2 regions of the Lactococcus sp. S64 genome follow, and region 2 is predicted to be linked to the other one. Evidence: riboswitches for the same ligand, from Rfam matches in the RefSeq annotation. Region 2 holds a riboswitch; the other holds the start of a gene.

Region 1 (6,449 bases), on a different contig from region 2:
GTGAAAATAAAGACGCTAAATGGTGGTACGCTTGGGTTCCAGTTGTTGCCACAATCGTTGGTGCAGTAATAGCAGCTACAGTCTTTAAACTTATGTTTAAATAAAAACAAAAATTTCTGTCGAAAGGCAGATTTTTTCTTGCCCTTATAACTTAAAAGCGCTATAATAATTATAATTTACTGAAAAGGACAGACAATTATGACACAATATAATATCGCCGTCGTTGGTGTTACTGGTGCCGTGGGTACACGTATGCTTGAACAATTAGAAGAATCTACACTTCCTATAGAAACCGTACGTGCGCTTGCAAGTAAACGTTCGGCAGGAAAAATTGTTGAATTTAAGGGGCAAGAGCTTGTTGTAGAAGAATTGACTGAGGATAGTTTTGAAGGTATTGATATTGCTCTTTTTTCAGCCGGAGGCTCAGTATCAGAAAAATATGCCCCTTATGCTGTAAAAGCTGGAGCTGTTGTCGTAGATAACACCTCATTTTTCCGTCAAAACCCTAATGTCCCCTTGGTTGTTCCAGAAGTTAATGCACATGCTTTGGAAAAACACAATGGAATAATTGCCTGTCCTAATTGCTCAACGATTCAAATGATGGTTGCTTTAGAGCCGATTCGTCAAGCTTATGGGCTTGAGCGAGTAATTGTCAGCACTTATCAAGCGGTCTCTGGTGCGGGTCAATCAGCAATTAATGAAACAAATCGTGAACTCCAAGAAGCACTTGGTGGAAAAGCACTGACAGAATTGTCAGCAGAAATTTTACCGTCTGCTGGAGATAAAAAACATTATCCAATTGCTTACAATGCGCTTGCACAAATTGATGTATTTACTGACAACGATTATACTTATGAAGAAATGAAAATGACAAATGAAACCAAGAAAATCATGGAAGATGATTCAATTGCGGTTTCGGCAACTTGTGTCAGAATTCCAGTTCTTTACGGTCATTCTGAGTCAGTTTATGTTGAAACGAAAAAAGTAGCAGACATTGATGAGGTTAAACGTTTGATTTCTGAATTCCCAGGAGCTGTTTTAGAAGATGATGTTGCTCATCAAATTTATCCACAAGCCATTAATTCAGTTGGTCGTCGTGAAACTTTTGTGGGTCGTATTCGCCGTGATTTGGATGCAGCAAATGGGATTCATCTTTGGGTAGTTTCTGACAATTTACTCAAAGGAGCAGCTTGGAATTCTGTTCAAATCGCTGAAACGCTACATGAGCGTGGCTTAGTTAGACCAACTCATGAGTTAAAATTTGAACTGAAATAAGGTCTGTTAAATGAGTTATATCAGTAAAATTCGTGAAAAAATTGGCCATGAGCTTTTGATTTATCTGGGAGCAGGCGTTATTGTCTATTCTGATGAAAAAATCCTCTTACAAAAACGTAAAGATAACGGAACTTGGGCTTTACATGCGGGTGGCATAGAAGTTGGTGAAGAACTTGAGGAAACTGCTCGCCGAGAATTATTTGAAGAAACGGGACTAAAAGCAGGTAAACTTGAGCTTTTAGGAATTTATTCAGGACAAGACCGTTTTATAACTTATCCCAATATGGACCAAGTTTATATGCCAGGCCTTTATTATATTTGTCGAGATTTCACAGGGAGTTTAAGACCACAAATGAGTGAAGTTGATGAGCTGAAATGGTTTAAATTTAAAGAAATTCCAAAAAATATTCATGAGCCAAATCGCCGTGTTATCGAAGATTTCATCCAATTAATTGCGAAAGAATAATAAACTAGACTGTATAAAAATAAAATTTTTGACCTCGTTTACTAAAGTATGCTATAATAGGTCAAACAAAATTAGAGGTTGCGAAGACGAAGAAGTTAGTGGAGCGGTGAACGCACTGAAGCTGATGGCGGCGTTCTTTGCCGAAAGAAAAATTGTCACAAAATTTTTCTTGGGCTGTGTGGTTAAATCCTACAGACTGTCTTTCTGTCAGTACTGACAGAAGGGGGAGCTAATCAAAATAATTTTTGACGAACTTTTGAGAACCTCTTTTGCATAAAAAGAGGTTCTTTTTGACCTCTTGACAAGAGCTTGTCAGTAAGCTCACACATAAGGAGAAATTATGTCAGCAAAAGAAACAATTGAAAAATTACAAAATGCACGTATCATCACGGCCCTAGTGACCCCTTTTAAAGAAAATGGCCAAATTAATTTTGGAGCATTTCCTAAGCTCATTGAGGATTTACTTGCTAATCATACGGAAGGCCTTATCTTAGCTGGAACAACGGCTGAATCGCCTACTCTTACTCATGATGAAGAATTGGCAATTTTTGCTGCGGTTAATAAAATAGTGGATGGCCGTATTCCATTGATTGCAGGTGTTGGGACTAATGACACACGTGATTCGGTTGAATTTGTCAAAGAAGTTGCTGAACTTGGTTACATCGATGCGGGACTTGCAGTGACTCCTTATTACAACAAGCCTTCTCAAGAAGGAATTTATCAACATTTTAAAGCCATTGCTACTGCGAGTGATTTGCCAATTATTTTGTATAATATTCCAGGAAGGGTGGTCACTGAAATTCAGGTAGAGACCATCTTACGATTAGCAGAACTGGAAAATGTAATTGCCATCAAAGAATGTACAAATACTGATAATCTGGCTTATCTCATTGAAAAGCTACCCAAAGACTTTTTAGTTTATACTGGAGAAGATGGGCTAGCTTTTCACACTAAAGCTTTGGGAGGTCAGGGTGTAATCTCGGTTGCCAGTCATATCCTAGGTCAAGAATTTTTTGAAATGTTTGCAGAAATAGACCAGGGCTCTATTCAAAAAGCAGCGGCTATCCAAAGAAAAATATTACCCAAAATAAATGCACTTTTTAGTGTCACAAGTCCGGCTCCAATCAAAACGGTTTTGAATGCAAAAGGATATGAAGTTGGTGGCTTACGTTTACCACTTGTAGCTTGTACTACTGAGGAAAGTAAAATAATTCTTGAAAAAATTGGAAATTAAAAAATACCCTTTTAGGGTATTTTTCTTTATAAAAGTAGGTCAATATTCAATTGATTTAATCTTATCATTCGATTCCAAAAGACTCATTAACGAAGCGACTTCATAAGCTTTTGGTAAGTTCAAATATAGCTCTGTTTTTAAAGAATTATTTGATTTTTTTTCAACTTTTATACTAAGAATTTTGACATCTTCCTCTTTCAGCTGTTGTTGCAACAGTTGAAGCCCTTCAAAATCTTCTAATTGAAGAATAAGATGATCGCTCGTCGCTGATTTTATCCATCGATAATTTTGGTGTAAAATAATTTGAAAAAGTAAAATAAGTAAAGTAGCTACAATACCTATAAAATATAATCCAGAACCGATAGCCATCCCAATACCAGAAGTTGCCCAAATTCCAGCCGCAGTAGTCAATCCATTAACGGATTGATTGTGAACAAAAATCATTCCAGCTCCTAAAAAGCCAATACCACTTACAATTTGAGCCGCAATTCTGGAAGGATCAAGATTGACTCCATGAGTACTGATGATGTCCATAAAACCATATTTTGAGACAATAATCATTAAAGCAGCACTCAACGCAACAATTAAATGAGTACGTGTGCCAGCATTTTTGGAACGGCTATTTCTTTCATAACCAATGGCATATCCACATACCCCAGCTAATATTAATCGAATTAACCAATCAAGTTGTGTTAAGAAAGTAATCTGCATAAAATTTCCTCCTTGTTATTTAAAACTTACCTTCCATTATATCGCTATTTTGATTAGAAAAAAAGTAAGACCCATAAAAAATGAAACTGACTTGCTTTTTTACTTGCTTTGGGTTAAACTTATATTAGTGTATTCTCGGTAGAGATTGGAATGCCAATCTCTTTTATTTTAATTCTAAGTAGAATTATCTTTTCAATATCGCTTGTCCCACTCGACCGATTTCGAGAGTGAATATGGCAAGGAAATTGCTAAAAACAGGACTGTAAATTTACTGACAGAATTTGTCAATAACTTACAGATTCTTTTTATATCGAAAAAATTATAAATTACACTGACAAGAAAGGTTTTTATGTCTAATATTAAAATCACTCCATTAGGTGGTGTGCGTGAATTTGGTAAGAACATGTATTTAGTTGAGGTTGAAGAGCAAATTTTTGTGCTTGATGCAGGACTTAAATATGCTGAAATGGATCAACTTGGTGTTGACTTTGTTATTCCTGATATTACATATCTTTTAGAAAATGCGGATCGTGTCGCAGGAATTTTCTTGACTCACGGACATGCTGATTCAATTGGGGCTTTGCCTTATATCGTTTCTGAATTAAAAGTTCCTGTTTTTGGTTCAGAATTAACAATCGAACTTGCAAAAATTAATGTCAAAAATTATGCTGACAGTCGCAAATTCAACGATTTTCATGTTGTAACTGAAGATACAGAAATTGATTTTGGTAAAGCCGTCATTTCATTCTTCTCAACAACACATACAATTCCAGAAAGCTTAGGAATTGTTATTTCTACAAATGACGGAAACATTGTTTATACAGGTGATTTCCGTTTTGATCCAGCTGTTGCAAAAGGCTATCGTACCAATATGCGCCGATTGGCTGAAATTGGAAATAGCGGAGTCCTTGCTTTACTTTCGTCATCACCAAACGCTTTGTCAACAATGCAATCTGCTAGCGAGCATGAAATTTATGAAAAAATTTATGACTATATTGATGACAACGAAGGACGGGTCATTATTGCTTGTAACGCGGGTAATTTAGGACGTATTCAACAAACGATTGATGCTGCCATTAAACTTGGGCGTCGTGTTGCTTTTACAGGCGAAGATATGGATCAAATCATCGAAACAGCAACTCGTCTTAACAAATTACAAATTGTTGATAAAAAATCAATTATTAAACCAGCAGAAATTAAAAAATATGCTGATAATGAGTTAGTTATTTTAGAAACAGGACGAATGGGTGAACCACTTAAATCTCTTGGAGACATGGCTCATCGTCGTCATAAATACGTTAAAATTAAAGATGGAGATTTAGTACTTGCTGTTACAAGTCCATCTGTCTCTTATGAAACAACAATTGCTCGTATTGAAAATGAAATCTATAAAGCTGGCGGAGTCATGAAAATGTTGGCTTCAGATTTGAAAATATCTGGTCACGCGAATGCTCGTGATTTGCAATTCTTACTTGATATCTTCCGTCCAAAAAATTTGATTCCAATCCAAGGGGAGTATCGTGAACTTAGTGCCCATGCTGATTTAGCAATGGAAATGGACATTTTACCAGAACATATCTTTATCGCTAAACGTGGCGAAACAGTCAGTTTGGAAAATGGAGACATGATCCCATCTGGTGTTATTCAAGCTGAAAATGTTATGATTGACGGTTCAGGAGTTGGAGATATCGGTTCAGTTGTTTTACGTGACCGTAAAGTGCTATCAGAAGATGGTATTTTCATTGCCGTTATCACAATTTCTAAGACTGAACGTAAAATCGTCAGCAAATCTCGTGTTCACACTCGTGGTTTTGTTTATGTTAAAACTTCACGTGATTTGATGCGTGAAGCTGGTGAGTTGGTCAACGAAACTGTTGATAAATATCTTTCTGGAAAAGAATTTGATTGGGCAGAAATCAAAGGTTCTATCCGTGATGCTCTTGGAAAATTTTTATACGAGCAAACAAAACGTAAACCAGTGATTCTTCCAGTAGTTATGGAAGCACGTCAACCTCAAGATTTAAATAAACGTTACACTAAAAAAAATCATAATAAAAAATAAAAGTTACAAAACCTCCATTTTTTCGTATAGAAAGTTAGGAGGTTTTTTATGTCTCAAAAATCAATAAAGAAAATAACGATGACTGTTGGAGTAGGATTACTGACAGCCACTCTTAATCCCACATTTTTGAATCATCAGTTGCTGACAGAATTACCGGTGGAGGCCACGACAAGTAAAATTACATATACTGATGAGCAAAAAATTACTTACAACCTTGATAAAGTTTCACTGACAGCTGAAGTTGCCTCCTATGCTGGCTTAGCGGGAGCTGATATTGTAATTCCAGATATCATTGTAAATAACGGTCAAACCTATGCAATAACATCAATTGGAACTTATGCATTTTCAAATAGTGGAATTCGTTCGGTTATTATCGGAAATAATGTTGTAGATATTAATACTAGTGCCTTTCAAACAACAACAGCTTTTCCTGACTATTATAAGAAATCACTGACAAAAGTAATTTTAGGAGCAAAAGTCCAAAATATAAAAACAGATGCTTTTGCTGGAAACGCCATAAGTAGTATAGAATTTCCAAATTCTGTCCTAAAGATTGCGACAAGAGCTTTTGCAAATAATAATTTAACAGAACTTTCATTGGGTTCAAATATCACAGAAATTATGGCCAAAGCCTTTCAAAGTAACCAAATCACTACAATAGAATTTGCTGATGAATCATTGACAATAGTAGATTCAGCGGC
Region 2 (6,449 bases):
CAAAAAACTTCAACGGCAATATTTCATCATTAAATTCTACATTAAACCTTATCACTAACAGACAACTTGACCAAACCATGGAAATTTTGCTCAATGCCAGCACTTGCGGTTTTTTTGGTTTGGGTGGTTCAAACGCTGTTGCATTGATTGCTTTTCATAAATTTTTGAGAATGCCTTTGCACTGCGTTTATCATCAGGATTTTCATTTTCAACAAATGCAGGCTGCAAAATTAACGAGCGACGATTGTGCTTTTGTTATTTCACATACAGGAAAAAACAGAGATACAATGCACTTGGTTGAAATTTTGAAGAGTCGCGGGGTTCCAATTATTGCATTGACTTCTTTTGCGAGTTCACCTTTAGCTAAAGCGGCCGATGTCGCGCTAATTTCAATTTCTGAAGAAATTTCATTTCGACCTGAAGCTGTTGCTTCCACAGTTTCTCAAATTAGTTTGCTTGATGCCTTGTTTATGATGTACGGAATGAAAATGAAAAATGTTTCTGAAGGGACTTTATCTGAAATCCGAAAAGTCATTCGAGATTCCCGTATTTCCTAGAATTTATCCATTTATCTTATAGAAAGGATGTGATTTTATGGCATTTTCTAACACTAGACGACGCTACGCAAGTTTTGATACCGTTGCGTCAATTCCTGGAGAAGTCATTGATGCCTTTTGGTTTATTATTGACCATCACCTCAAGGGCGTTTTTCCACTAGAAACAATTATCAATTTTGACTTGGTTAATTCGGGTAATTTACTTTCTATTCGTTTTTCTCAAGACAATAGTCCAACAACCATCCTCGTTGATTTTGGCTACCCTTTTAATCCTGAATGGCCTCTACACTACCGAGCCGTTGATAATATGGGACGCGAAACGATCATGACTGCAAGAGAAATGTAATGACAGAATTTTTAACAAAGCTGTCAGTAAATTTTTAAATAAAAAAATCTGTCAAAATTACTGACAGATTTTTTTAGATGTAGTAATACACAATTTCTGGAGGCACCCCAAAACGAATAGGTAAGAAAGTCAAACCAATTCCACGATTAACATACAATTTTGTTCGGTCATTGAGCTGATACAAACCAGCATCAGCACTACTTGACCCCTTATTGCGTAAACGCCAATTTCCTATCCGAATTTGCCCTCCGTGACTATGACCAGAAAGAATTAAATCAAATTCCTTAATTGTCTCCATGTCTAAAATAGTATCCGGTTCGTGAAGGGCTAAAAGCGAAAATGTTGCATCAATGGGCTCAAGTTCAAAATCAGGCCGTCCCTCACGCCAGTCATCAACCCCAGAAATAGATAAATTATCTTTGACAACTGATGAATTTTTCAACAGAACAAAACCAGCTTTTTCTAGAAACTCTTCAACAAACCTTGACGATTTTTCATCATCAAAATCATGATTACCAAGTATCGCAAATTTCCCAAGAGGAGCTTTAAGTTCTGACAATATCGTCAGTAAATCAGTCCAATCTCGATTTTTTGCCCAAGCAACCTTGTCAAATAAATCTCCAGAAAAAATAATTAAATCTGGCTGTTCATTAGCAATATTTCGAGCAAATTTTTTAAAACGACGACTAGTCGTGTGCCAAGCAAAGTGGGTATCGGTAAAATGAGCAATTTTTAAATTTTGTTTTTGAGCGATTTTTACATGTCTCACTTTCATCAAATGAGGCTCTATAAAAATTCCATAAATTAACAAACTTAAGAGCACTGCTCCTATTATCAATTCAATCATTTGTCCATTTTATCATAAATTCACTGACAAAAACATAGTATTAATCAAAAATACTTGATGAAGTTATCAATTTATTCTCTTTTTCTGACAAATTTCTGGTCAGTAAATTCGGACGGAACCGAGCATTCTGTCAGTAAATATCAACTCTATTTGTCAAATTTTTATACAAAAAAAGACTACCGAAGCAGCCTTTCATTTATTAGTTTTGGTCTTCAGCTACGAATGGAAGCAAAGCCATTACGCGCGCGCGTTTGATTGCGTTAACCACTTTACGTTGGTTTTTAGCAGATGTACCAGTCACGCGACGTGGCAAGATTTTACCACGTTCTGAGATGAAACGTTTCAAAAGTTCAGTGTCTTTGTAGTCAACGACTTCGATTTTGTTTGCAGCGATGAAGTCAACTTTTTTACGGCGTTTGAAGCCGCCACGACGTTGTTGTGCCATTTTATTTCTCCTTATATTATTTTTAGATGTCTGTTTAAAGTTTTCTTAGGATTACGACGTTATTATGAAAAGCCGATTCTGCTTTTCATAATAACTAGTAAGAGGGTTAGGAAATCCGCCATAGCGGTTTCCGTGAAATAATTAGGCGCTTTAGCGTCAATTATTTCACCCTATTAGAATGGAAGGTCATCATCCGAAATTTCCATCGGTGAGCTACCAAACGGATCAGCATCACGACCGAAATTCGGTGTTGCATTATTGTTATTCGTTTGTGGACGCGGAGTATTATTTGTAGATTGGCTAGGTGCAGAATATGAACCAGCAGAAGTTCCGCCTCCCATACCTTCACGAGCAGATCTACTTTCCAACATTTGGAAACTGTCAGCCACAACCTCAGTCACATAAACGCGTTGACCTTGTTGATTTTCATAGTTACGTGTTTGAATTCGACCAGTTACCCCAATCAAAGCTCCTTTTTTAGCCCAATTCGCCAAATTCTCAGCTTGTTGGCGCCAAATAACGCAGTTAATGAAATCAGCCTCACGTTCGCCATTCGCATTTTTAAATTGACGGTTTACAGCCAATGAAAATGTTGCGACAGCTTGATTTTGAGGGGTGTATCGAAGTTCAGGATCGCGAGTAATGCGTCCTACTAATACAACATTGTTAATCATGATGAACTTCTCCTTAGAAATGAAAGCTCTTAAGCTTCAACTTTAACGATCATATGACGAAGAATGTCAAGGTTGATCTTAGCAAGACGGTCAAATTCGCTCAAAGCTTCTGAAGTTGTTTCAGCTTCAAAAGTTGCGATGTGGTAGATACCTTCGCGGAAATCATTGATTTCGTAAGCAAGTTTACGTTTTTCCCAGTCTTTAGACTCAAGATTTGCAGCACCGTTGTCAGTCAAGATTCCATCGAAACGTTCAACGAGGGCAGCTTTTGCTTCTTCATCAATGTTTGGGCGAATAATATAAAGAATTTCGTATTTAGTCATTGATTTTTCCTCCTTTTGGACTAATGACGCAGGTTGAGTCCTGCGTAAGTTGTGAGTTTTTCCCACAGAGTTATATTCTATCACTTTTTTCTATTTTTAGCAAGAATACATTTAAACTTTCCCTCAGCAAAGAGAACTATTTTAAAATAAAAAATACCAACTAAAGAGAGTTGGCATAATTTATCTCATTCTCAGCCCAAGAAGGCTTTAAACATTGCATAAATAAGAAGGATAATCCCTAACACAATCCGATATTTCCCAAAGAAAGTAAAATCGTGTTTTTTCACATAATCGGTCAAGAACTTGATGGCAACCATTGATACCCCAAAGGCAACTATACAAGCTACTAACAAGACCCCAAATTGTTCAAAACTTAAAGAATTCCCATTTTTGAAAAAGTGAAGTATTTTGATGAAACTAGCCCCAAACATAACTGGAATACCCAAGAAAAAGGTAAATTCTGCGGCAACTTCACGACTTACACCAATTAATAAAGCACCGACAATTGTCGCACCTGAACGCGATGTCCCTGGAAGTAAAGAAAGCACTTGGAATAATCCAATATAAAGAGCGGCACGATAAGGTAAACGGTCAATATTCATTACGGAAAATTCATGGTTTGGTACCCACCGACGCTCAATGACAATAAATGCTACCCCATAAATAATTAACATGAAGGCAACAGGAACAAAATGGTAAAAATGTTTGTCCAACCAGTCATTAAGTGGTAAACCAATAATCGCTGCTGGTAAAGCCGCAATCAAAACTTTCAACCACAAACGCCAAGTTAATTGAATTTCACGTGGTGTTTTTTGTTTGTCAGCTGGATTTAACTTATTAAATGGATTCAGTTTATGAAAATAAAGAACAACAACTGACAAAATTGCTCCTAGCTGAATCACAACATCAAACATTTCTTTAAAAGCTGCTGATTGATTAAGACGAATAAATTCATCAGCAATAATCAAATGTCCTGTTGAGGAAATAGGTAACCACTCAGTGATTCCTTCAATAATACCTAAAATAATGGCACGAATAAAATCCATATTTTGCTCCTAGAAAATTTCAGTAAAAAGACTGATTTTTATTGACTGACATAGCAGTCCTATCCTCATAAGTATAACATAAATGACAAATGAATAAACTTACAAAGAAAGTGATTATTTGTAATTAATTTTACATTCTCTTCCTTGACATCATCTTAAAATTGCGCTAGAATTACAAATAACACATCGATAGAGGTCGCAACTGATATGAATCTACGCCGAGTTGGAGCACAACAAAGACGCGTATTTAGAGGAGGAGAGGTTGCCGAAAGAATTTTGTTGCTCAGCAAAGTTCTTGGGCTAGTGAGAAAAACTCACTAGACTGTCGCAAATGGTTAATAACCATGCGGAGGGCTATTCGTTCAAGAAAATTTTTAAAATTTTGTCGGACCTTTAGCAATCTATTCTATCTAGTAGGATTGCTTTTTTTGTTTTTCTCAGACTTTTCTAAACTAAACAGGAATAAGGTTGAGTCTGAGTCAAACAAGTCGGTGTAGAATAAATTTTATTAGGGAGAGAATTTTGGAAAATTCTTCAAACTCAACTACTGAGACGCAAGTAAAACGCGGCTTAAAATCACGTCATGTTTCCATGATTGCCCTTGGCGGAACAATCGGAACTGGATTGTTTCTGACTTCAGGCGATGTCATTCACACGGCAGGACCATTTGGTGCACTGACTGCCTATGTTCTTATCGGAGCAATGGTTTACTTCCTCATGACATCACTTGGTGAAATGGCCACTTATTTACCCACTTCTGGTTCTTTTTCAGACTATGGAACACGTTATGTTGACCCAGCTTTTGGTTTTGCTCTAGGTTGGAATTACTGGTTAAACTGGGCAATTACCGTAGCGGTTGATTTAACAGCCGTTGCCCTTTGTATCAAATTCTGGTTACCAGATGTTCCAAGTTGGATTTTTTCACTGATTGCCTTAATTATTGTCTTTGCAATCAATGCCTTATCAGTTAAAACTTTTGGCGAAACTGAATATTGGTTGTCAGCCATTAAAATTACTGTTGTTGTTTTATTCTTGATTATTGGTTTCTTATCTATTTTTGGAATTATGGGCGGTCATATTGACGTCGCTAAAAATCTTTCAGTTGGTAATCATGGTTTTGTCGGAGGACTTGGTAGTTTCACTACCGGCGGAGGGATTCTCGGCGTACTCTTAGTCGCTGGTTTCTCTTTCCAAGGAACAGAATTGCTCGGAATTACAGCTGGCGAAGCTGAAAATCCTGAAAAATCAATCCCTAAAGCTATGAACTCTATCTTCTGGCGTATTCTTGTCTTTTATATCTTATCTATCTTCGTGATGGCGGCTATCATTCCATTTACCGACCCCCACTTAGTTGGAGGAGATTCAGCTGCTCAAAGCCCTTTCACAATTGTATTTGAACGTGTTGGTCTCTCTATTGCAGCTTCTATCATGAACGCCGTTGTTTTAACTTCTGTCGTTTCAGCAGCAAACTCTGGAATGTATGCCTCTACTCGGATGCTTTATTCACTCGCTAAAGATGGTGGCGCACCAAAGATTTTCTCAAAAACTTCAAAAAACGGGATTCCTTTCATTGCTTTATTAGCTACAACTGCTGTTGCTTTACTCACATTCCTGACATCAATTTACGGAGTTAGCTTCTTTACATTCCTTGTCTCAGCCTCTGGTTTAACAGGATTTATTGCTTGGATTGGGATTGCAATTAGCCACTTCCGCTTCCGCCGCGCCTATGTCGCTCAAGGAAAAGATGTTAAAAAATTACCTTATCATGCAAAACTATTCCCATTTGGTCCAATCTTAGCCTTAATTATGACCGTTTTAGTCACACTCGGCCAAGACCCAATGCTTCTTTTTGGTAAAACTTGGGTGCAAGGTGTCATCATGTATGCCGCAATCCCACTCTTCTTCATCCTTTACTTGGGTTATAAATTTAAAAACAAAACGAAACTTATCCCCCTTAAAGAGGTTGATTTAAGTCGTCATAAAGATTAAAAAAAGTCGCTCAATGAGCGGCTTTTTTATTAGTTTAATCATTAATTTCAACTACTTTTTCACCAAAGAGTTCTTTAGCTAAGTTTACCGTTTCATCCGGCTCTTTTTCATCTTCTTCATCTTCCTGAACATTTTCAGATTTTAAATTAGAAACATATTCTGCTCGAACTTCTTGCCAGTCTTGTTCAGCAAGAGAGATAATTTCTGGCGCAAATCCAACAA

Evidence for each region. Region 2 has a riboswitch for lysine ahead of IAE51_RS10675 (amino acid permease). Riboswitches for the same ligand answer to the same signal wherever they lie in the genome.
Region 1: another riboswitch for lysine. It lies ahead of dapA (4-hydroxy-tetrahydrodipicolinate synthase); the one in region 2 lies ahead of IAE51_RS10675 (amino acid permease).

The regions. Positions count from the first base shown of each region.
Region 1 is NZ_JACVUQ010000003.1:197,627-204,075, reverse strand. It holds gene IAE51_RS05025 (MIP/aquaporin family protein) at 1-104, shown strand, start outside; gene IAE51_RS05020 (aspartate-semialdehyde dehydrogenase) at 199-1,275, shown strand; gene IAE51_RS05015 (NUDIX hydrolase) at 1,286-1,741, shown strand; lysine riboswitch at 1,806-1,981, shown strand; gene dapA (4-hydroxy-tetrahydrodipicolinate synthase) at 2,082-2,975, shown strand; gene IAE51_RS05005 (MgtC/SapB family protein) at 3,015-3,686, opposite strand; gene IAE51_RS05000 (ribonuclease J) at 4,036-5,748, shown strand; gene IAE51_RS04995 (leucine-rich repeat domain-containing protein) at 5,797-6,449, shown strand, end outside.
Region 2 is NZ_JACVUQ010000011.1:57,051-63,499, reverse strand. It holds gene IAE51_RS10710 (MurR/RpiR family transcriptional regulator) at 1-557, shown strand, start outside; gene IAE51_RS10705 (DUF960 domain-containing protein) at 595-903, shown strand; gene IAE51_RS10700 (metallophosphoesterase) at 977-1,750, opposite strand; gene rpsR (30S ribosomal protein S18) at 1,950-2,195, opposite strand; gene IAE51_RS10690 (single-stranded DNA-binding protein) at 2,369-2,869, opposite strand; gene rpsF (30S ribosomal protein S6) at 2,899-3,192, opposite strand; gene IAE51_RS10680 (undecaprenyl-diphosphate phosphatase) at 3,384-4,238, opposite strand; lysine riboswitch at 4,421-4,603, shown strand; gene IAE51_RS10675 (amino acid permease) at 4,761-6,227, shown strand; gene dnaX (DNA polymerase III subunit gamma/tau) at 6,262-6,449, opposite strand, start outside.